4 regions of the Paenibacillus sp. FSL W8-0186 genome follow, and region 3 is predicted to be linked to each of the others. Evidence: riboswitches for the same ligand, from Rfam matches in the RefSeq annotation. Region 3 holds a riboswitch; each other region holds the start of a gene.
What was found. A riboswitch is a leader RNA that binds a small molecule or an ion and turns the genes downstream of it on or off. The one in region 3 is predicted to bind cobalamin.
Positions count from the first base shown of each region.

Region 1: linked by a shared signal. The riboswitch ahead of MKX50_RS07310 (cobalamin-binding protein) and the one ahead of metE (5-methyltetrahydropteroyltriglutamate--homocysteine S-methyltransferase) in region 3 are both predicted to bind cobalamin.
Region 2: linked by a shared signal. The riboswitch ahead of MKX50_RS03460 (anaerobic ribonucleoside triphosphate reductase) and the one ahead of metE (5-methyltetrahydropteroyltriglutamate--homocysteine S-methyltransferase) in region 3 are both predicted to bind cobalamin.
Region 4: linked by a shared signal. The riboswitch ahead of MKX50_RS23845 (DUF4430 domain-containing protein) and the one ahead of metE (5-methyltetrahydropteroyltriglutamate--homocysteine S-methyltransferase) in region 3 are both predicted to bind cobalamin.

Region 1 is NZ_CP150207.1:1,692,743-1,698,237, reverse strand. Features, by position in the region: gene cobT (nicotinate-nucleotide--dimethylbenzimidazole phosphoribosyltransferase) at 1-590, opposite strand, end outside; gene MKX50_RS07320 (ABC transporter ATP-binding protein) at 1,307-2,092, opposite strand; gene MKX50_RS07315 (iron ABC transporter permease) at 2,089-3,135, opposite strand; gene MKX50_RS07310 (cobalamin-binding protein) at 3,132-4,145, opposite strand; cobalamin riboswitch at 4,345-4,604, opposite strand; gene MKX50_RS07305 (RNA methyltransferase) at 4,678-5,495, opposite strand, start outside.
Region 2 is NZ_CP150207.1:826,076-831,570, forward strand. Features, by position in the region: gene MKX50_RS03450 (ribonucleoside-diphosphate reductase subunit alpha) at 1-254, opposite strand, end outside; gene nrdG (anaerobic ribonucleoside-triphosphate reductase activating protein) at 508-1,026, opposite strand; gene MKX50_RS03460 (anaerobic ribonucleoside triphosphate reductase) at 1,023-2,999, opposite strand; cobalamin riboswitch at 3,190-3,426, opposite strand; gene MKX50_RS03465 (MurR/RpiR family transcriptional regulator) at 3,566-4,396, opposite strand; gene MKX50_RS03470 (cell division protein FtsQ) at 4,606-5,478, shown strand.
Region 3 is NZ_CP150207.1:2,559,686-2,565,180, reverse strand. Features, by position in the region: gene MKX50_RS11565 (response regulator transcription factor) at 1-28, opposite strand, end outside; gene MKX50_RS11560 (MgtC/SapB family protein) at 161-874, opposite strand; gene metE (5-methyltetrahydropteroyltriglutamate--homocysteine S-methyltransferase) at 1,015-3,321, opposite strand; cobalamin riboswitch at 3,453-3,650, opposite strand; gene MKX50_RS11550 (helix-turn-helix transcriptional regulator) at 3,747-4,106, opposite strand; gene MKX50_RS11545 (response regulator transcription factor) at 4,303-4,944, opposite strand; gene hrpB (ATP-dependent helicase HrpB) at 5,253-5,495, opposite strand, start outside.
Region 4 is NZ_CP150207.1:5,327,114-5,332,608, reverse strand. Features, by position in the region: gene MKX50_RS23850 (glycosyltransferase) at 1-1,180, shown strand, start outside; cobalamin riboswitch at 1,333-1,533, shown strand; gene MKX50_RS23845 (DUF4430 domain-containing protein) at 1,702-5,495, shown strand, end outside.

The DNA.
Region 1 (5,495 bases), 870 kb from region 3:
GCTGGAGCAATGCCCGTAAGCACACTCATGATAGCGGCGCTAGCCGTTGTATTGCCAATGCCCATTTCACCGGTGACGAACAATGTTGTGCCTTTATTCACAGCCTCCTTCACGACGGCCACCCCGGCCAACACAGCCGCTTCTGCTTCCGCACGGCTCATTGCCGGTCCAAGGGCCATATTGGCCGTTCCCATCCTCACCTTCCGCTCCAACAGATCCGGATGACTCAGCTCGGCATTCACGCCGATATCAACACATAACACTTCCGCCGAAGCCTGACGGGCAAATACATTAATCGCCGCTCCGCCAGACAAAAAATTCAACACCATTTGCGGGGTAACCTCAGCCGGAAAAGCGCTAATCCCTTCCTCGCAAACCCCGTGATCCGCAGCCATCACAATGATCGCGCGCTGCGAGAAACTTGGTTTAACCTGCCCGGTTATACCGGCAAGCTGAACCGCCAGCTCCTCCAGCTTGCCAAGACTGCCCGGCGGCTTGGTCAATCGATCCAGGTGCTCTGCCGCTGACTCTGCCGCTTTCTTTTGCAGCGGCGCAATTAATCCAATGATGTCCGAAATGGAATAGCTCATCCATCAGCCCTCTTCTCTAAATTAATCTACAATATGTCGAAAGTTTTGCGGTACCTTTGCTTACGGACACAGAAGGCGCTACAAACTCGTTGGTTGCTGGCTCGTTGGTTGCAGTTCGTTGGTTGCAAGTTCGCTAACGGACACAGGAGGCGCTATTTGACCTGTTTGCGTTGTTTTCAGCGACCTAACGGACACAGGAGACCTTATTGGCACCAACTCTGTGCAAAAAGCCATGATTGGTGCATATTAGCGGAACCACGGTCCGTTAGCCGCCCGTAAACCGAGGTTTTCGTGAAATAGCGGAACCTGTGTCCGTTACGCTGGCATGGGAGTTGCAAAACTACTAGCCAGGGCACCAGTAGCCTAAGTTGCTGCAAACTCGCTGGTTGCTGGTTCGCTTACGGACTCAGAAGGCGCTATTTGACCTGTTTGCGTAGTTTTCAGCGACCTAGCGGACACAAGAGACAGGTACTGGCACTGGTACAGCAGACACGGACAATGATACTGGCAATGATACTGGCACATTTACAAGTAAAGGTACAGGTACGGTACAGGTACGGACACAGATACTAGCACATACTCACATACTCACATACTCACATACTCACACACTCATACCTCATACCTCATACCTCACACCTCATAACTCATAACTCATAACTCATAACTCATAACTCATAACTCATGCCTAACTTCTCACGCCTCGCTTCTCCCACTCATGTCCCCTGTTCACTACGCAGCAGCAATTGGGGCACGCCGCGATCCGGATGCATGACCGAATAAGCATCCACTTCAAACAGAGACTTCACTATTTCCGGGGTAATAATTTCGTTTGGCGTTCCCATGGCAACGATTTTGCCATCCCGCAAAGCAAGCAGCTTGTCGCAATACAAGGCTGCCAAATTCAAATCATGCATCACGGCAACGACCGTTAAATGTTCGGCCCTCTGCCAGCTCGAGACCAGTTCCATGAACTGCATCTGGTAGCGGATGTCAAGGTAGGTCGTCGGTTCATCCAGCAGCACAAGCTCCGGCTGCTGCGCCATCACTTTGCCGAGGGCCACCCGCTGTCTTTGCCCGCCGCTGAGCACATGCAGCGGCTTGTTCTCCAGCCCTTGCAAATCCAGACGGCTTACAATTTCATTGAGCAAAGCCTCGGCACCGTTGCCTTCTTCCTTCCCGCGCCAATTTTGAAAAGGGAATCTCCCCATTTCCAGAACCTGGCGCACCGGAAAAGCCATCGGCGGCAAGCCGTCCTGCTGAAGCACGGCGAGTCTCCTTGACAGCGCCTTGCGTCCGTAGGCTGCCAGCGGCCTGCCGTCCAGCGTTACCTCCCCCGCCTCAGGACTCTCTACGCCTGACAGCACGTTCAGAAGCGTCGTCTTTCCGCTGCCATTCGGCCCGATAATTCCCCAGAAGTCGCCCCGCTGCACCTGCCAGTCAATCCCCTTGAGCACTGTTTGGCGTCCGTAGGATTTCTCTACCCCTTGTACTTCGATCATTGCAGCTCCTCCATTCTCCGCTTCTTATTGCGGTACAGCAGATAAGCAAAGAACGGAGCGCCGACGAAGGCCGTGACCACGCCCAAAGGGATCTCCGTTGGGGCCAATACCGTCCGGGCGGCCAAATCGCTCCACATCATGAATATCCCTCCGCCAAGCGCGGAGAGCGGAATAATCAGCCGATAATCTGGTCCCGTGATCAGCCGTATCATATGGGGAATAACCAAGCCGACAAAACCGATAACCCCAGACACGGATACAGCCGCCGCACTCATTAACGTTGCCACGAGTAAAACCAAGACCTTCGTGCGATCAACATTCAGCCCGGAATGGGATGCCTGCCGCTCACCAAGCGCAAGCAGATTTAAGCTGCGGGCCTGGCTCCATAGGAACAGCAGCCCAATGACCAGATAAGGGAAAAGGATGATCGTATACGACCATCCGCGCAAACTGAGACTTCCCATCGTCCAGTATAGTATTTCGTTCACCGTCTTTTTCGACATGGCCGTCAAAAAAGAAACGATCGCACCGAGAAAAGACTGCATGACCACGCCCGACAAAATAAGGCTTTCGATCGGAATTTTCCCGTTTTCCCTGGCCAGCCACATGACAACAAGCAGTGTGCTTGCCCCTGTTATAAACGCGATAACCGGAAGCGTAAACACGCCGATTAAGGAGAACTGCCAACCAAAGAAAATCAGCGTAGCCGCACCGACCGCCGCGCCCGAGGAAACGCCTAAGGTAAACGGGTCTGCCAGCGGATTGCGCAGCACGCCCTGAAATGCGGCCCCCGCCACCGCCAAAGAAGCGCCGACCAGCATGCCGAGCAGTACGCGCGGCAGCCGTACCTGCATAACGATCTGCTCTGCCGAGACGTCCCAGTCCGGCGTAATCATACTGCCGATCCATGGCAGGCGGTGAAGCAAAATGCCGAGAATCTGGCCGGTCGGCAGAAAAACGGAACCAACGCCGATGCAGACCAGCAGCGTAACAGCCAGAAGTGCCAAACCCGCCGTTCCGTATCCCGCCAATTTATTCATCATTGCTGGATCAATTCCGGATAAATGGCCCGTGCCATTTCAATCAATCCCTGGGTCACGCGCGGTCCAGGACGGCTGAGCAGGTTATCATCCAGGCCGATGACACGGTCTTCTTTTACGGCCGTAATTTGATCCCAGCCACCACGTGCTTTAATCATATCTCCAATCGTCTTGTTGTTCTCGTCGACGACATTTTTGGCAAACAGAATAGCGTCCGGGTTGGCCTTAATGATGTTCTCTTCATTGATTTCGTTCCAGCCTTCCAGATCGGAAGCTACGTTCTCTCCCCCGGCCAGCGTAATCAACTCGTCCATAAACACGCCTTTCCCAACGGTCCAGCCAGGCGAAAACTCGATGTAGACTTTCTTTTTCTGATCCGGAGTCAAGGACTTAACGGCATCCAAGACCATATCGCGTTCTTTCTCCATTTGGGCGACAACTTCCTCGGCTTCTTTTTGCCGGTCGGTAATTTCCCCTACGGCTCTAATATTCGCCAGCGTTTCGTCCAGATTGGTCGGATTCGATTGATAAACCTTGATTCCGAGATCGGTAAGGCTTTTTACGGCAGCCGGATCGATCAGATTGCCGGCCAGTACCAGTTCAGGCTTGGCAGCGATGACCGCCTCAACGTTGACCTGGAACCCGCCCATACGCGGCTTGTCCTTCACCGCTTCGGGATAATCGTCGACATCGGATACACCTACGATTTGCTCATCCAGCCCAAGCGCGAATAATCCTTCCGTCTCCGATGGAGCCAGCGAAACGATTCTTTGCGGCGCGGCTTCGAAAGTGAATTCCGCGCCAGTAACATCCTTCACAGTCAACGGATAGACTGTGCGCTGCGCATCAGACGCAGAATCCCCCTGCTCCCCCTGTCCGGTTTGAGTGTTCTGTTCCTGCTGAGCTGGAGCATTTCCTGTGTTCGTGCCTGCCGCATCCTTGCCGCAGCCAGCCATCACGACGAGCATGATCGCTAAAAGCCAAATGCCCCAGAACTTTCTAAATTTGTTCATGAAATCTCTCTCTCCTTACAAGGCGTATAATTTGTACATGAAAAGCCCGTTCTCAATGGAAATACAGCAAAAAGACAGGAAAAAACCCCATCCGTTCAGGATCGGGCTACGTCTACAAGCAAGTCCATGTACGGTACAAGCCACCCAGCTTGTCCGCAGCATAACTCTTTTAGCAGAACGTATCCTTTCCTCGAAGGACCGTCTCTTGATTCCCATAGGCAGGTCTCCTGACTCCAGGTTGCCGATTCGGCTCGCCTTCCCATCTTCGCATGTCCCTTTCCTGCAAGTACCTTCAAAGTAAGGCAGAGTGCGGGTTTAACGAATGACAGTGGCATACAATGAGCTTCATCCCTGTTTACAGTGGCGGGACCGTGCCGGAATTGCACCGGCTTCCCTATTAACCCGTGGCGGAAGCTTGCGGACAAGCGCCGCCTTGGGACCTACGGTTTTTCCATTTGGCAATAGGCATTCATACATCTTCGTCTGTATTGGATTATAGGGGAAAACCGCACAGATGACAATCATTCATCCCTTACCGATTAGCTCCGCAAACCCAAATATGTCTGACAAAAGAACTTTTGCTGACCGTTCCGTAATCGTGAATTCGAAAACCGGCGTCAACTATCTCCTTCTCCAGCTGCTCCGTGGAAACGATGACAGTCCTCTGGCTAAACCGTCTTATGCTGCGCAGCATTTCGCCGCGCTCCACGGGTGACAGCACGGAGCATAAATTGTACGGCATGTCCACGATAGCCGCATCATATAGCTCGCCTATTTCATTCAGATCGCCCAGGCTGACCCGATCATCGCCGTATCCGAAATGGCACAAATTGATTCTCGCTCCCCGGACTGCCAACGGGTTAATATCCCGGCCTACGATATCGATCCCCATTGATAACGCCTCGATCAGCACATTCCCCATTCCGCAGCAAGGGTCGATGGCCTTGACGGCGTACGGCTCGGGCACCGCGATGTTCACCAAAGCCCTGGCGACAGCCGTGCTCAGTCCTGTGGAATAATTGCGCGGTTTGCTTTTATGGCGCAGCCAAACGGACTCTGCCGCATGGCATATTCCAAGCAGCCAGTTCCCGTCAATGAGCATTAGGCCGAACGTCACCTCGGGAGTGCGCATATCCGCTTTACCTCGAATACGACTGCCGATCTGCCGCTCGAGCTCGCGCTGCTCCTCATAGCTAAATGCAAGCATGCCGCCCCGCTTTATGCATACGACTTTAAAAGTTGCACCCTGAAGATCAAGCTCAGCCGCTTGCAAAGTCACGCTGCCCGGATCGCCGCCAGTTAGCAGGATATCTATCCGGTATGAAATAAATGGACTGCGGCTCGGATCCA
Region 2 (5,495 bases), 1.7 Mb from region 3:
AGCAGGGCGCGGGCTGCGGCAAACTTCCAGTCCGGCTCGTCCTTGGTAACGAGCTCTAGGGCGGACATCGTAAAGGCGCTGCTGATTTCCTCGCCGGTAACGACGTCATGTCTCAGCTTAGCGGTAACGCCACGCAGCAGGCGCTCCTTGCTCAGTGTATGTAATCCCTCCAGAATACGGTCGGCGTAAATGCCGAGACGGTCATTGTCGAACGCAAGCTGGCGGTTGTTGGGTTTCGTTACGAGTGAAGGCATATGAAAATTCCTCGCTTTCTTGAAATGGGTTATTCTATCTTCCAATTCATTGTCGAATCTTGGATGCTCAAATCTTTAATTCTTAAATTGCAAGTATTCGTCAAAAAAAGAGGCGCTGCATATGCGGTCTCCAAAGATCTGCAGCTATACTCATGCGATCCCTAGAAGAGCTTTGAACAACCACATTATGACTTGGCGCCGGTGACGTCAATAAAGTGAACACAAATCATAATTATACTAGAAAGGCAGTCAGCTAGAAAGAGAAAGTTGGACGCCATTCGACAATGCCGCGCTGGGACAGGCTTGCCGGAATGTCAATCAGCCTCTGATTGGAGCTGCCGCGATAGAGCAGGGAGGGGTCCCGCAGCTCATCAACGTAGCGTCCGTCTACTAACACTTGGCAGCGGCTTAGAAGTCCGTATTCCGGGGACTTTGCGTCTCTGGTTAATTCCTCAAATGTATAACCGCTGTAAATCCAGGCGGATATAGCGCCTGCCGCCTCGCGCAGACGATCGAGAAATGCGCTGACCTCAGCTGCCGAGAAAAAAGGGTCTCCGCCAAGAATCGACACTCCGCTAAGCAGCGGGTTGCCGGCGATGTCCCGAATGATTTCCTGTTCCCGTTCGGGAGTAAACGGTTCGCCGTAAAGGAAATTCCAGGTGGCCGGACTGAAGCAGCCTTTGCAATAATGGCGACAGCCGCTTATAAAGAGCGCTGCCCGCAGTCCTTCGCCTTCATTAATAGATTCCGGGTAATAGCCGCAAATATTCATGTCGAATGCTTGAGGCGATCACGAACCTCGGCCTGTTTGGCAGCGTTGAAGCGGGTCTGGAAATCCCCGGTTAAATATCCGGTTACGCGGCGCAGCCGGCGGATATGGACGTCCTGCTCGCTAGCGTTGCAGGATGGGCAGGATGCGCCAATGATTCCTTCGTAGCCGCAGCCCGAGCAGCGGTCGATCGGATGGTTGATGCTGAAATAGCTCACCTGCTGCGACAGCGCGTACTGAATGATGCGCAGGAATGCAGCCGGATTGCTGCGGGCGCTGCCGTTCAGCTCAATGTAGGAGATGGCTCCCGCATTGCACAGTCCGTGGAACGGTGCTTCCAGCTCGATTTTTTTAGCTGCGCTAATGTTGTAGTATACCGGTATGTGAAAAGAGTTCGTATAATACTCCCGGTCAACGACGCCAGGAATTTCCCCGTAGTCAGCCCGGTCCCGCTTGGTGAATTTCCCCGACAGCCCTTCCGCCGGAGTGGCGAACAGGGTAATGTTCAGGTTGTGTCTTTCGCTCTGACGGTCGCAATAATCGCGCATGAAGGCGATCAAATTATAGGCCTTCTTATATACATCGGCATCTTCGCCGTGATGTTTACCATACATGGCTTTCATGCATTCTGCGAGCCCGATGAAGCCGATCGACAGGCTGCCGTGCTTGAGCAGCTCTCCCACCGTATCCTCGGGGTTCAGTTGCTCGCCGCCCTCCCAGACACCTTCGCGCATCATGAAGTCGGAAGCCTTGGCTTTCTGGGACGATTGAATCCGGAAGCGGTGCAGCAGTCCGTCCAGCGCGATATCCATATAATGCTCCAGTTCCCGGTAGAAGCCTTGTTCATCTGCGGTCTGCCGCAGTCCTAACGCTATGCCGTGCTCCAGGCCCAGCTTGACCAGGTTCAGGGTGTTGAAGGACAAGTTTCCTTTGCCGGAAAGGTGGTTGCGGCCGAAGCGGTCGCTCAGCACCCGCGTGCGGCAGCCCATCGTGGCAAATTCGGTATCCGGGTTCGCCGGATCGTAATACATCAGATTGAGCGGGGCGTCCAGGTTGGCGAAATTCGGATACAGCCGTTTGGCCGAGCATTCCGCTGCTTTCAGGAACAGTTCGTAATTGGGTTCGCCCGGCTGCTGGTTCACGCCCTGCTTGCATTTAAAAATCTGAATCGGGAAAATCGGTGTCTCGCCGCTGCCAAGTCCGCGCATCGTTGCGGCCAGCAGTGAACTGATTACGAGCTGCCCTTCTATCGACGTGCATGTGCCGTAGTTGATGCTCGTAAAAGGAATTTGTCCGCCCGCCCGGCTCGACATCGTATTGAGATTGTGGATGAGGCTCTCGGCGGCCTGCAGCGTTTCGCTTTCGGTCTCTTTAACCGCATATTTGAAGGCCCTTGGATACTGCGCCTGCAGATCAGAGCGAGCCATGGTGATCAAACCGTAATCCGCTGCGCTGTCTCCTTCTTCAAAGTAGTCCAATCCTTTGCGGAAATATTTGACGAAGGATTTGGTTACATAAGGCGCCAGGTCGTGGTCCAGCTTATTGGCGGATACACCGCCGTATTGCGCATTTTGCTGGGACTGAAAAATGATCGCCACAAGCGCCATCGCCGTCATGATCGAATTCGGCGGCCTTACGCTGCCGTTGCCGGTGTTGAACCCTTCGCGCAGCAGCTTGTCGAACGGAATGAAGATGCAGTTCGTCGTTCCGATCGCGTATTGATCCAAATCGTGCACATAGACGATATTGTCCTGAATGGCCTGAACGAGCGGCTTTGGCATGACAAAATGGTTCGCATACCATTTCGCGTACTCGCTGCCGAATTTGCTCATTTTGCCAGAGAAGCTTTCGCCGTTCAAGTTGGCGTTCTCCCGCAGCACCTCAAGATTGCTGCTTGCAACGATCTCTTCTCCTAATGTAATCACTTCATCCAGCATGTCTTGGCGGCTTGTATAAACCGGGTTCATCATCGCCATAACAAAGTTCCCCTCCCGAAAAACTACGCATTACAACCATATAAAAAGGCATTTCCGATCATACAAGGTTGGAAATGCCCGAATGCGCGTTTGAAGAAATGCCTGGATCATCCTATGAAATGCAGGATGAATGCGTATGTAAGCTGCAAGCGGACACCTACCTGTTCCTCGCAGGTTCATCTGGTATTTGGTGTCAAATACAGAAACGGGCAGGTCTCCTGGCTTCCGGACTTCTTCACTGACGCCTTCCCGCAGATGGTTAATATCTGCAGTGGCATTCTGTCAGTGAAGCGCTGCAAGGAGCCTTGGCAAGCTCTTGCATGCACCCGGTCACAGTGGCGGGACCGCAGCGGAATTGCACCGCACTTCCCTTTTAAGCCCCAGCCGAGAAATAGGGGGCTGGATCACCCGATTCCACTATATTTGGTTGTCTGCAACTTACATTACCCCAATATGTAGTGTTTGTAAACAGTCATCTTCACTAGCTGAAGGATGAAAAATCATGAAAAAACAGGTGAAAGCAACCCTGATGCGGCGAGTGGGAGATGCAGAAAAATTGTGAACATTTATCGCGGCAGTTCATGATCGTATTTTTTGCGCAGCTGGTTCAACTGCTCTAATTTGCGCAGATGCTGCTCCTGGTTTCTCATCCCGGCGGCAACGATCAGGTTCTCTACCAGGAAGGTCGGGGCGATCATCGAATGGAATTCCCAAATCTCGCCCCGGCTGGCATACAGGGTCATGTCGCATTGGCCCGAGAAGTCGGAGACAAGGCGATCGGTAATGAGTATCGTGCGGTAGCCGCATTGCTTGGCATGATCTGTGATCACCTTGGCTTCCGGCAGCAGACGGACGAAGCCGAAGAGAACAACGACGTCTTCGCCTGTTATATGAAGCAGATCCTCGAACAGCTCGCTGCCTCCGCGATCAAGGCGATGGATGGACAGGCCGAAGCGGCTGAGGCGGTAATGCATCAGCTGGGCGAGGCCGGACGAGGGACCCGGAGCGTACAAATATACTCTGCGCGCCGTGACAAGCGCATCCACAGCGGCGTCAAATGCTTCCTGTGAATAATGCTGCAGCGTGCTCTCCAGATGTTCGATGCTGGAGGCAAGAAATTGTCCGGGAAAGGATGCCGCGTTGGCTCTATCCATGATGTTCTTCATCTTGGCGGCAGGGGTAACCTCCAGATGCTCGCGAAGCTGGTTTTTGAAATCTTTGATATTTTTAAATCCGACAGAACGCCAAAACCTCGATACGGAGGCGATGCTGAGTCCCAAGTTGTCCGCGATTTCCTGTTCGGTCAGAAAGAGGACAGTTTGCATATTCTTCTGGATATAGTCGGCAATTTTATATTGACCCGGGGATAAGGTTTCTAAATTCCAGTCCAAGTTCATGAGGTTGGCCTCTCTTCCTTCGAATGAATTGATAGCTTTAGATTAACATATCTGCAGGGGGGCGGTAATGAGAATCTAGCCTGAAATGATATATTTTTTACATTAAATAAAGTGATGAAATAATTTTTACATATGATTTACAAGATATAGAAGCAGCTTTAATAAATCCCTCCTATAGTGGAGCTATCTGAAACCAGGAGGGGAAGTAAGTGGCTCAATTAAGGCAAAGGTATGTATTAACCCAGTCCCAGAAAATGATGGTATTCATTCTATCCATGTCGCTGTACGGTCTATCGAATATGATCACCGAGCTGATTCCGTCGGTTCGGCTGGGACCGATCGAACTGTCCGTCGAGTATTTCGCTTTTATTCCGCTGACGCTGTGCATTTTGTTCCATCCGTTCTACGCAGCCGTCGGGGCAGCACTGGGCGAAGTCATCTTCGGGGAGATTATGCTGGGGCAATTCGGCGGGCTTGGCGAGCTGGAGAAGTTCATCGGCTTCTCCCTGGCGATGTTCATCGCCGGGACGCTGGTGAACGATCCGCAGAACCGCAGGCAGGTTGGCGTCGCAGCAATGATGGGAGTCATCATCCACCAATTTATTAGCTGCGCGGTCGATATCGGCAAGGTATGGATCGGTGTGGAGGAGTTCGAGGCGGTGCCGGGCTTGGCGGAGAGCGTGGTAGTTGTTGAGGGAGTGGCTTTTTTGAACGATGTGCTGTTCTCAGGAATTCTGTTTGCGCTGCTGCCGACACTGTATCTTGTGCCGCGCTTGTATGGGAAAATCGAACCGCTCCTTGGCATGAAGCCTAGAAATAATAAGATGAAATATTCATTCGCTGAAATTATGGCTCCCAGATTGATCGTTGTATCCGTAATACTGGCTGTTCTGGCGGCTGCTGCGGAGTTCCTGGCGGAATCGGATATGGCACTCGTTGAATGGGATGCCGACTTCCTGGAGAGCATTGGCGGCTGGTTCATCTGGGTCAGCATCGGCGCTGCCGCCGCGGTGGCATGCCTTACGATCTGGCTGCTGGTTCGCAGAGGAAAACGTTCGGGTACGGCAGGCACCGGGATCTAATCAGAGTGGAGGTTGAA
Region 3 (5,495 bases):
CGTCTACGATTAAAATTTGTTTGCTCATCCAATAATCCATCCTTTGGTGATTGTTCGAATAAACCAAGTTAGTTCTATCATACCATGACCGAACCGCCTAATTATGAATAACTTTCTGATTATCTTACAAACGGGCGGATCCATTGGAAAGTTACAAGCACTACAAATTTTCCACTTCAACACTGATGACATGATCGATTTGGCGCACAAAATGGTATATTTCCGTCGTGTATTCCCGCTCCGAGGCCGAGATGACCATATCAATACGCTGACGGCCCTCCTCCAAATCTTTAATTTTTAAACGGCGTATGCGATGACGGTTCCATTTCGCTGCTGATCCCTTCTCTTCCTTCCGTTCAATGATCCGGATCAGATCCGTAACGTTGCCTCGATCCTCCATCACGATTTTGACGGAGACATCGCGTTGATTCAGTTTATAGGGTCCAAGCCATTTGATCATATAAGGAATGAAATTCACCGCCAAAATGAGCAGGACAACCGCCAGCGCTGCTTCAAGATAAAATCCGGCGCCAATTGCGATCCCGATGCCCGACGCCGCCCATATCATCGCTGCCGACGTAAGTCCGGAAATGCCTTCATTGCTTCTCCGCAGAATAACCCCGGCGCCGAGAAAACCAATACCGCTGACAATTTGCGCTGCCAGGCGCATCGGGTCCATATTCGGATGATCCGGTCCGGCGAATTTGTGAAACGATTGTATAGAGACGATGGTCACCAGACAGCTCGCGATACAAATGACCATGCTCGTCTTAATGCCCAGCGGCTTCTGCTTCAACTGGCGGTCAATGCCGATAAACAAACCGAACAGAAGCGCGATAAACAGCTTCATAATAATTTCCCATTCCAATAACATTCGTAATCTCCTCCTGCGTATAGAGAGAGTATAAGTGTAACTGCTATGTTTAGGCCATCAAAAAGACTGCCCCTTAGGTTACTTTTATAACCTATTCAGGGCAGTCTTATGATTTACCTTATTACATAAAAGTCAGCGGATTACTTTGTGCCGACCAGCGATTCCTTGGCGCGGTATTGATTAGCGGCCAGCACCATATTCTTCAATGATTTCACGGTCTCATCCACTCCCCGCGTCTTCAGGCCACAGTCCGGGTTGATCCAGAACAATTCGGGATCCAGTACCTGCAGCGCGCGGTCGATCATGGAGGTCATCTCCTCAACCGACGGAACTCGCGGACTGTGAATGTCATATACGCCTAAACCGATGCCGAGATCGTACGTATGCTCTTCGAAGCTATGAACGAGCTCGCCATGGCTGCGCGAGGTTTCAATAGAGATGACATCCGCATCCAGTGCACGAATGGAATCGATAATGTCGTGGAATTCGCAATAGCACATATGGGTATGAATTTGGGTCGTATCGCGCACAGTCGACGTCGTGACGCGGAACGCCTTGACGGACCAGTCCAGATACCCCGCCCAGTCTTCGCGTTTCAACGGCAGCCCTTCACGCAGCGCAGGCTCGTCGACCTGGATCATCTCGATGCCTGCTCGTTCCAGCGCCTCTACCTCTTTACGCAACGCCAGCGCGATTTGATAAGCGACCTGCTCACGCGATAAATCACTGCGCACGAAGGACCAGTTCAGAATCGTAATCGGCCCGGTCAGCATTCCCTTGACCGGCTTGTTCGTCAGGGATTGCGCGTATTCCGTCTCCTTCACGGTCATCGGCTGGTCGAAATCAACATCCCCGTAGATGACCGGCGGCTTCACGCAGCGAGTCCCGTAGGATTGAACCCAGCCGCCCTTCGTAAAGGCGAATCCCGGCAGCTTCTCGCCGAAGAATTCTACCATATCCGTACGTTCGAATTCGCCATGTACGAGCACATCGATGCCAATTTCCTCCTGGAGGGAAATCCACTGTTGAATATGCTCCTTAATAAAGGAATCGTATTGCTCCTGGCTCCATTCCCCTTTGCGCCATTTCTGACGGGCGGAGCGAACCTCTGCCGTCTGCGGAAAGCTGCCGATGGTCGTCGTCGGAAGCAGCGGCAAATGCCATTTCTCTTTCTGTTTTTTGCGGCGAATGGCGAACGCGCTTCCCCTCGAGGCCGGTTCAGAGGCGATTTTCTCTACCGCGGCCGCTACGTTTGCCCGGTTGCGGGCTGGATCCTTGGCCAGATTATCGAGAGCGATGCGATTGCTTTCGAATAACCCCTTCACACTATCAATACCTGTACTCACCGCAGCGCTCAATGCGGCGACTTCATCCAGCTTCTCTTCGGCAAAGGACAAAGCGTCGCGAAGCACTCGCACCAGCGTCTGCTCCTGCTTAGCCGACACGGGCACATGCAGGAGGCTGCAGGACGGCTGCACGATAATCTCGGAATCCGCAGCCACTTCCAGGATTTCAAGTAACAGCTGCTTCTGGCGGTACAAGTCCGTGCGCCAAATATTGCGTCCATCGACCATGCCCGCTCCAAGCGTCTTGCCTGCCGGGAATCCATATTTACGCAGCGCAGCCAGGTTGCCGTCCAGCCCGTGTATGAAGTCAAGTCCGATACCGGCAACAGGCAAAGACACGACCTCCTCATAACGGTCCACCGCTTCGAAATACGTTTGCAGCAGAATGGAAACTTCCGGAGCCTCACGCTGAATTGTTTCGTAAATGGCTCTTGCCCGCGTTATATCCTCGGCCGACACAGAGGTCACCAAAGACGGCTCGTCTAATTGAACCCAGGCTACACCTTCTGCGGCGAGCTCTTGAAGCACTTGAACGTATAGCGGCAGCAGCTGCTCGACCCAATGGTCCCACTCCGTCGCTTCGTTAAACCCTTTCGATAGCTTGAGGAAGGAGTACAGCCCGATCAGCACAGGTCTTCCATCGATCCCCAGTTTTTCCTTGGCTTCGCGGTAAGCAACCAGCGGACGGTTTACCGTTAGCTGCGGTTTTCTGCCGCCTAGCTCTGGAACAATATAATGATAGTTCGTGTTGAACCATTTCGTCATTTCACTGGCCGGCGCTTCTTTATTTCCCCGGGCGATGGCATAATACGTGTCCAGAGATACCTCGCCGCCGCTATAGGAGAACCGCTCCGGGACAAGGCCGAACATAGCGGCCATATCGAGGACATGATCGTAATACGTAAAATCGCCTACAGGGATGATCTCGATCCCCTGATCCCGCTGCTTCCGTAAATTATGAAGCCGTATTTCCGTTAATTGCCCGTGCAGCTGCTGCTCGTCCAGTTTGCCAGCCCAATAGGCTTCAATCGCTTTTTTCCATTCCCGTTGTCCGCCGATTCTCGGATAACCTAAATTTCCGCTTTTTACCGTATAACTCATTCACAATTCCTCCCCAGTGTATATTCTTCCAATAACAAAAAGGTCCCCTATAGCTGGAACGGCTAAAGAGGACCCTCGTCATACTGCGCGATGGCTCAAATCTTTAACACCTCCCTATCTCCCGTAGGTACAGCAGTGCTGACAGAACAGGCAGGTCTCCTGGCTTCAGAATCATAACTGGACAGCTGCCTTCCCAATGACGGATCATCAGTGGCACCCATGCTTCCAGCTCCTCTGTTACAGTGGCGGGACCGCGCCGGCATTGCACCGGACTTCCCTTTTAAGCTTCAATCGACGGCGATTGAAGCACCTGTTCCCACAATATTCGGTTATGAATATAAAATTTATGTTACTTCATGTTGTCAAATAATACAATACAAATCGGATTAGTCCTAGAATAAACATGCAATATTTATGCACAAAACTCAATAATTATCGGCAACAGCCTTGTTCAGCATACCGATGCAGCGGTCTAAATCGACCTTAACCTGCTTTTTGTACAGCTCGGCCTTCTCAAGTCCGTCATCGGTAAAATGATAGAGTACGATTTCTTGGAAATCCACGCTGGGATCATTCCCTTTCAGATGCTTCGTGCGATACAGTACCCCTTCCTGCACGAGCTCATGAAGGGCCCGGTATATTTCGCTCTGCGGAGGAACATAGCCAAACGGCTTAAACTCTTCCTTCAACTCTTCAAGCATCTGGTAACCGTAGCCCCTTCGCTGCTCTACCATCGAAATCAGATAGAGCTTGATATATGCCCGCTGTGCAATCATAAAGGCCATCGTTCCACCTCCTGCTCTTTCTTCAAAGTATAGAACAGCTGTGAATTTTTCACAATAGCCGTCTAACCTGCTCTTTTATTACGATAGATTAGCTGCTAAGTGCGTAGAAAGAAGCAGGATTGGCAAACAGGAGCAAAATAGCTTTTTGGGGTTTCTATTGTGAATTTTTCATATGATGAAATTTGATAAGTTGGAGCTAACTTTCGATCCAACCTTGCTCCAAAGCATATCTCGTCAATTGCACGCGATTTTCCAAATGCAGCTTTTGCAAAATGTTTTTCAAGTGGTTTTTGACCGTCTGATCGGATATTTGCAGTTCCTTGGCGATTTCCCGGTTGGTCAGCCCTTTGGCGACCCAGTCCAAAATCTCGCGTTCCCGGCTCGTAAGCGGGTGATCGGCGCTGTTATTTTTCTTGGACAGCGGAAATTCCTGAAGAATCCGGAAAGCCAGCTCACTGGACAGCGGGGCTTCGTCACTGGCGACCGCCCGCAAATATTGCAGCCAGGTGCCCGGCTCCAGGTTCTTCAGCAAATAGCCCTGCGCTCCCTGCTTCAGCGCTTCAAACAGATGAGCTGCATCGTCGGAGACGGTGATCAGCACAATTTTAACGTAAGGATATTTCAGCTTAATTTCCCTCGTTGTTTCCAAACCGTCTTTGCCTGGCATATGGATATCCATCAATATAAGATCGGGCATCCACAGCTCTGTCTGCAGCAGGGCTTCGTCTCCATTGTCGGCATACCCGATAATTTCAAAGCTGTCATCGTCCGACAATATTTCACCGATGGCCTCGCGGGCATGGGGATGATCGTCAACGACTAACACTCTTACCTTCATGGCCTTGTCTCCTTCATAATCATGTTAGTTGTGCTTGCTTCAAGCTGGTGGCGTACTCCACCGAATATACGCCATAGGTCTAAGCCTGGCAAGCTTTGCGGCAATGCAAATACCAGGGATCCTCATTCCATGCCGAACAGGTCCGAGCCGAGGAAGTCTTGGAAATGAGACAAATTCTGCACATACCATAAACAAACAGGACGCAAAAATGCAAGGTACAAAAATAGAGCCCGAGAGCATCCGCTTCGTCTTGCGGATGGCTGCCCATGGCTCCAAGCTTCCAGTTATATATTCCGTAAATAAATGGTTCATTTCGGGCGCACTCGATTCGTCGCCGTGGCCTGAAGCGGGTCATCCGGCCAATAATGCTTCGGGTAGCGGCCCTTCAAATCCTTCTTCACCTCGAAATAAGCGTAGTCCCAAAAACTCCGCAAATCGGCCGTAACCTGCACAGGACGCCTGGCTGGTGACAGCAGGTGCATGATGACCGGGACCTTTCCATAGCCGATGCGAGGCGTGTCCATCATGCCGAATAGCTCCTGCAGACGGAC
Region 4 (5,495 bases), 2.8 Mb from region 3:
GACAATGCCTGCAGATATGGAAGGCTTCCCCACGGTGACCGTGATCGTTCCGGCCCACAACGAAGAGCTTGTCATCACGGCTACGGCGAGGCATGTTCTCCATCTGAACTATCCCGAGCACAAAATCCAGTTTATCGTCGTGGCGGATAACTGCACGGATAATACAGCAGGGCGGCTAAAGGCGCTTAAGGCTCAGCCCAAGTACCAGCATCGGGACTTCTTCATCATGGAGCGTAAAGGAACGGGCGGCAAATCAGGCGCCTTGAACGATGCATTGGAGCATGCCACCGGGGAGTGGATTTGCATTTTTGACGCGGACGCTGCGCCGGAGAAAAATTCGCTGCTCTTTCTCGTGCAGAAGGCGATGGAGGAGCCGGAATTGTACGGGGCGGTGTTTGGACGCAACAAGGCCCGGAACCGGGGGCAGAACTTCTTATCCAGGTGCATCAATTTGGAGCTGGTGACGATGCAGCGGGTGCTCCATACCGGCATGTGGGAGCTGTTCAAGCTGGGGACAATACCGGGCACGAACTTTATTATCAAAACGTCGCTGATCAAAGAAATCGGCGGTTGGGACGAGCAGGCGCTGACCGAGGATACGGCCATTTCGTTTGAAATTCTCTCCAGGGGCCAGCTTATTGCGCTGGCCCCGCAGGCCGAGGCTTACCAGCAGGAGCCGGAGCAGCTATCCGTATATATGAAGCAGCGCGAGCGATGGGCCAAAGGGAACTACCAGGTCGTACTGGACAATTTTCACCACTTGTTCAAGCCTTCGAGCTGGCGCATCAAGCTGCATGTCCTTTATTATATGGCCAGCTATTTCTGGTTTCTGGTCACGATCGTGATTTCCGATCTAATCATTGTCGTCAACATCGCTTACTGGCTCATCGCTTTATTTAAACCGGAGGTCATGTCTCCCTTTCAATTTGAAGGCGATGTGTACATTTATCTGATCTTCGCCTGGGCGCTGATGTATTATTTGTACGTGCTGCAGATCAACCTTGCCCTGGCTTCCGATATCGGGCAGAGCAACGTCCGGAACTTCGTTCTGTCCTGTATTACGTATTTTACTTACGCACAGCTATTCCTTGTCATTTCACTCCGTGCCTCTTATAACATGATTATGGACAAAATCATGCATCGGGAAAGCAAGTGGTACAAGACGCAGCGGTTTGATTAAGCCGGGGAAGGCTAACGGGTTATATGAAGAAAGCGGCTGGGTCAGAACAAATTTAGCGATAATTGGCCCAATTACCGTTTTCGTGATAATAATGCAGAAAAACCTTTGTCTAAACCCGTGAAATCTGATACAATAACCCGGAATCAATCAATTTTATATTCTACTTATACGGTGCTGCCCATAATGTATTATGACGCAGCTTAATAGGGAAGTTCGATGAAAATTCGACGCGGTCCCGCCACTGTAACGCAGAGCTGACTATCATAAAACCACTGTTGAACATATCAACGGGAAGGGGATAGTTGAAGCGATGATGCGAAGCCAGGAGACCTGCCGTGTAAGGGCTCTGTAATTTCTCACGAGGATGAGATGGAGATGTTTATTCGTGCTGCTGTCGTAATTAGCATTGGAGCAGCCGAGTGTGTATAGTGTTACACGGACAAATCTTCGGAAACATCTTTCTCTATGGGAAAGGTGTTTTTTTGTTGTCCACAAAAAAGAATAGTAAAGGAGAGCGGACGTTGAACAGTTGGAAGAATTGGATGAAGAGAAGCTTGCCTCTATGGATGAGCTTCATGCTGCTGTTGTCTCTAGTGAATCCTCAGCTCGCCAAGGCGGCAGGAGGAACCAGCAACACGCAGCTGAACAGTATGATTGCGAGCACTGTGGATTACTATGCCAAGCAGTATAGTGATGCCGGCTCGACGAAACGAATCGAGTCCTGGTGGGAGCTGGTAGCTTTATGGGGCGCAGGAGAAGATCTGCAGGATGGGAGCTGGAGATTGCCTTCCTGGGAGACGACGGCGCCTAATTTAGCGGCCAATAACGGGGGAACCGAGCATATCAGATACATATTCGGGCTGCTGGCTATGGGGAAAGATCCGGCGCATGCTTGGGAGACCGATCGAAATTTATGGGCTGAGCTCGCAGCACAGCAGAATCCTGCTACAGGGGCGATCGGCGGCGTTAACAAGCATATTTGGGCCATGCTTGCTATGGATGCCGGGGTCAAACTCGGCGCGGACGTAGGCACATGGGATGCGGCGGCGGCGAAGAAAGCTTTAGACTATTTGCTGTCTTGCCAATATGCGGATGGCGGATTCGGTTTAACACCGACTGGGTCGTCCGGCGATACGGACATGACGGGTATGGCGCTGCTGGCGCTTGGCAAATACCAGGGGCAGAGCGCGGTGGACAGCGCTATTCAGCGCGCAAAGGAGCTGTTGAAGCAGCGGCAGCTCGATCATGGCGGGTTTAACTCACCCGGGACATGGGGATCCGGAGACAACTCGAATAGTCTGTCGACTACAGTGTCCGGACTGGTGGCTGTAGGCGACGATGCGTTATCCTCCGAGTGGATCAAGAACGGCCATTCGGTATTGGATGCTTATGCGCTGTTCCAGCTGGCTGATGGTTCCTTCAAATGGAAAGCGGCCGACGCGAGAATGAACAGTATGTCTACGGAGCAGGCGCTTATTGCACTGCTCGACATCCAGTATGGGCAGTCGACCTGGTATCGTATTGCTGAAGCGACGCCGGTTCAGACGGGTGTATCGGCACAGCTGCAAGTGACCGGAATGGACGGGGAGCTGTATGCGCCTCAGACTGTTACGGTGGCCTCGAACGGCGGAGAAGTTACAGCGCTTGATGTGATGAAGCAGGGTCTGGATACTGCTGTGCCGCCGATCAGCTACAGCATTACGGGCAGCGGCAGCAATGCTTACGTCACGGCGATTGGCGGACAGGCCGCCGGAACTTTAGGCGGCTGGGACGGCTGGATGTACAATGTCAATGGTGTTGCTCCTTTTGTCGGAGCGGGCGATTATGTCATTCAGCCCGGCGATCAGGTACATTTCTATTACAGCCGCTGGGCGAGCATAGCGCCAGCAGCATCTGAAATCAGTCATGGAGCCTTGAACCCGGCGATTGAAATCAAGCTGGTAGGAGATACGTTTACGTCGGCTGCAGAGCAGGCCAATCACTGGCTAATTGACACTGGTGCGACAGGGCTGCAGGTTGCGGGCGTAACCCTGCTCAATAACCAGCTGGCCAACATTGTCCTTACAGGCCAAGCTGCCGAAGGCACAATATCCGTGCAGGCATTGGCAGGGGCCTTGACCGGGCAAAGCGACAGCGAGGCAGTGAACGTAGTTGTTCCGGCTTCCCCCGGGCCGATTCACGAACGGATTATTTATGTTCCGGACAGCGAGACTCATTTTGAGAACGGGTCATATGGAGATCCGTTGACAGAAGAGAAAGTCATCCTAGAGTTTACCAAAGCGCAATTGCCGCAGGTCACTTCAGTTACGGACAGTACGTATTTCGATATTGCACCAAATACTGAGGTCATTTCATCAGGCTGGAACCGCCAGATTCAACTGCCGAGCAAGCTGAGCTCCACGGATAATTCGTTGATCAATAAGGTAAACGCCGTATTGTCTTTAACGAACGAGGAACTTACTCAGATTGCGATTCGCGTGAAGATCGGCGGCAGTGATCGGATTGATTTCAGCCGTCATGTCACGTTGAAGCTGATTGGGCAGGGCAGCAGGCAGGCCGGCTGGATCGGCAGCGATGGAAGCTTCCATCCAATTCCGAAATACAACGACTCCTCGGCAAGGGCGGATGCGGTATATGCCTACGCAGATGACCGCGGGGATTTAGTCATCAAGACAACGCATTTCACGGAGTTTATCGCCTATGACCTGAAGACTAAGGATACTCCTGGACAAGGAGGCAGCCCGGGCAACGGCGGTACCCCTCCTGGCAACGGCGGAGCTCCCGGCAATGGGGAGGGTACGCCTGGCAATGGCGGTAATCCGGGCACAGGAGGCGGCGTAGTAACTCCGCCGGCAGTGCGTACAATTAAATTGTCTGTGGAGAAACACACGATTGGCGAAGGTGACATTATTGCGCCTGTCACGGTTACGCTCCAGGATGGAGATACCGCATTTACAGTCCTAAAGAGAGCGCTGCAAGGGCGCGGTATTTCTATGAATTACATCGGTTCAGATGCTACCCTTTATGTTCAAGCAATAAACGGTTTAGGCGAGTTTGACAAAGGGCCTGTGAGCGGCTGGATGTATCAGGTAAACGGGGTATTTCCAAATTACAGCGCAGGACTATATACGCTGCAGAACGGCGATGTTCTCCGCTGGCGTTATACTACAAATCTCGGCAAAGATCTTGAAGACGAAGACGCCGGACAAGGAGCACCGGGCGGCGGAGCGCCTGGAGCTGGCGGCCCTGCCGGCATTGGCGCTGCTGAAGGAGCCTTAGGACAAGCCGCTGCGGCAACGCCGGAGCAGCAAACGGCTTCTCTGGAGCGTATCAAGTCAGCAATTGCTAAGGCTTCGGCCTGGATTTTGAACAATCGCAGCTTCGCTAAGCATGATAACTTTAACGATTGGGACGCTTTAGCCTTGGCTCGCTCCGGCAAGCAAGTGCCTGCGGAGTATTACTCGGTGCTCGAGAGCCATGTTCGCGGGAGCAACGGCGATTTTCGATTAGTGACGGACTACGAGCGCATGGTGCTGGCTGTTGCCGCAATCGGCAAGGACCCGCGCAGCGTAGCGGGGACAGATTTGCTGGAGAAAATCTACAACAATGAGCGCATGATGAATCAGGGTACCAACGGACTCGTATTCGCTTTGCTGTCCCTAGATGCAGCCAAGGCGGATATTCCAAACGATGCGCTGTGGACACGGGACAAGCTGGTCGCTTCGCTGCTGCAGCAGCAGAACACCGATGGCGGATTCCCGATCAGTAAATCGTCCAACGGCCAAAGCGATATCGATATGACAGCCATGGCGCTGCAAGCTCTGGCGAACTACCAGAACCGCAAAGAGGTCAAAGCGGCTGCGGATAACGCGCTGGCCTGGCTGTCACAGCAGCAGCTTGCCAGCGGAGGCTTTAAAGCGTGGGGCGTCGAGACGAGCGAGAGCATTTCGCAAGTGATTATTGCCCTGTCCAGCCTTAATATTCCACTGGACGATCAGCGGTTCGTGAAGAGCGGCGGCGACCTGCTCACAGCGCTGCAAGCATTTGTGAACAAGGATGGCGGCTTCGCCCATACGGCAGGAGAAGCCAGCGATTATATGGCAACCCACCAGGGGCTAATGGCGCTTAGTGCGTATGAGCGGATGCTGAAGAAGCAAAGCCCGTTGTTTGATATGTCCGATATACAGCCTGCCGTCTCCAAACCGGCTCCAGTTGTATATGGGGATCAAGCTTCCATATCTGCATGGGCCAAGGAAGCGGTTGAGAAAGCGACCGGGCTGGGATTGATGGCAGGAACGGGAACGGCGGCGCCGCA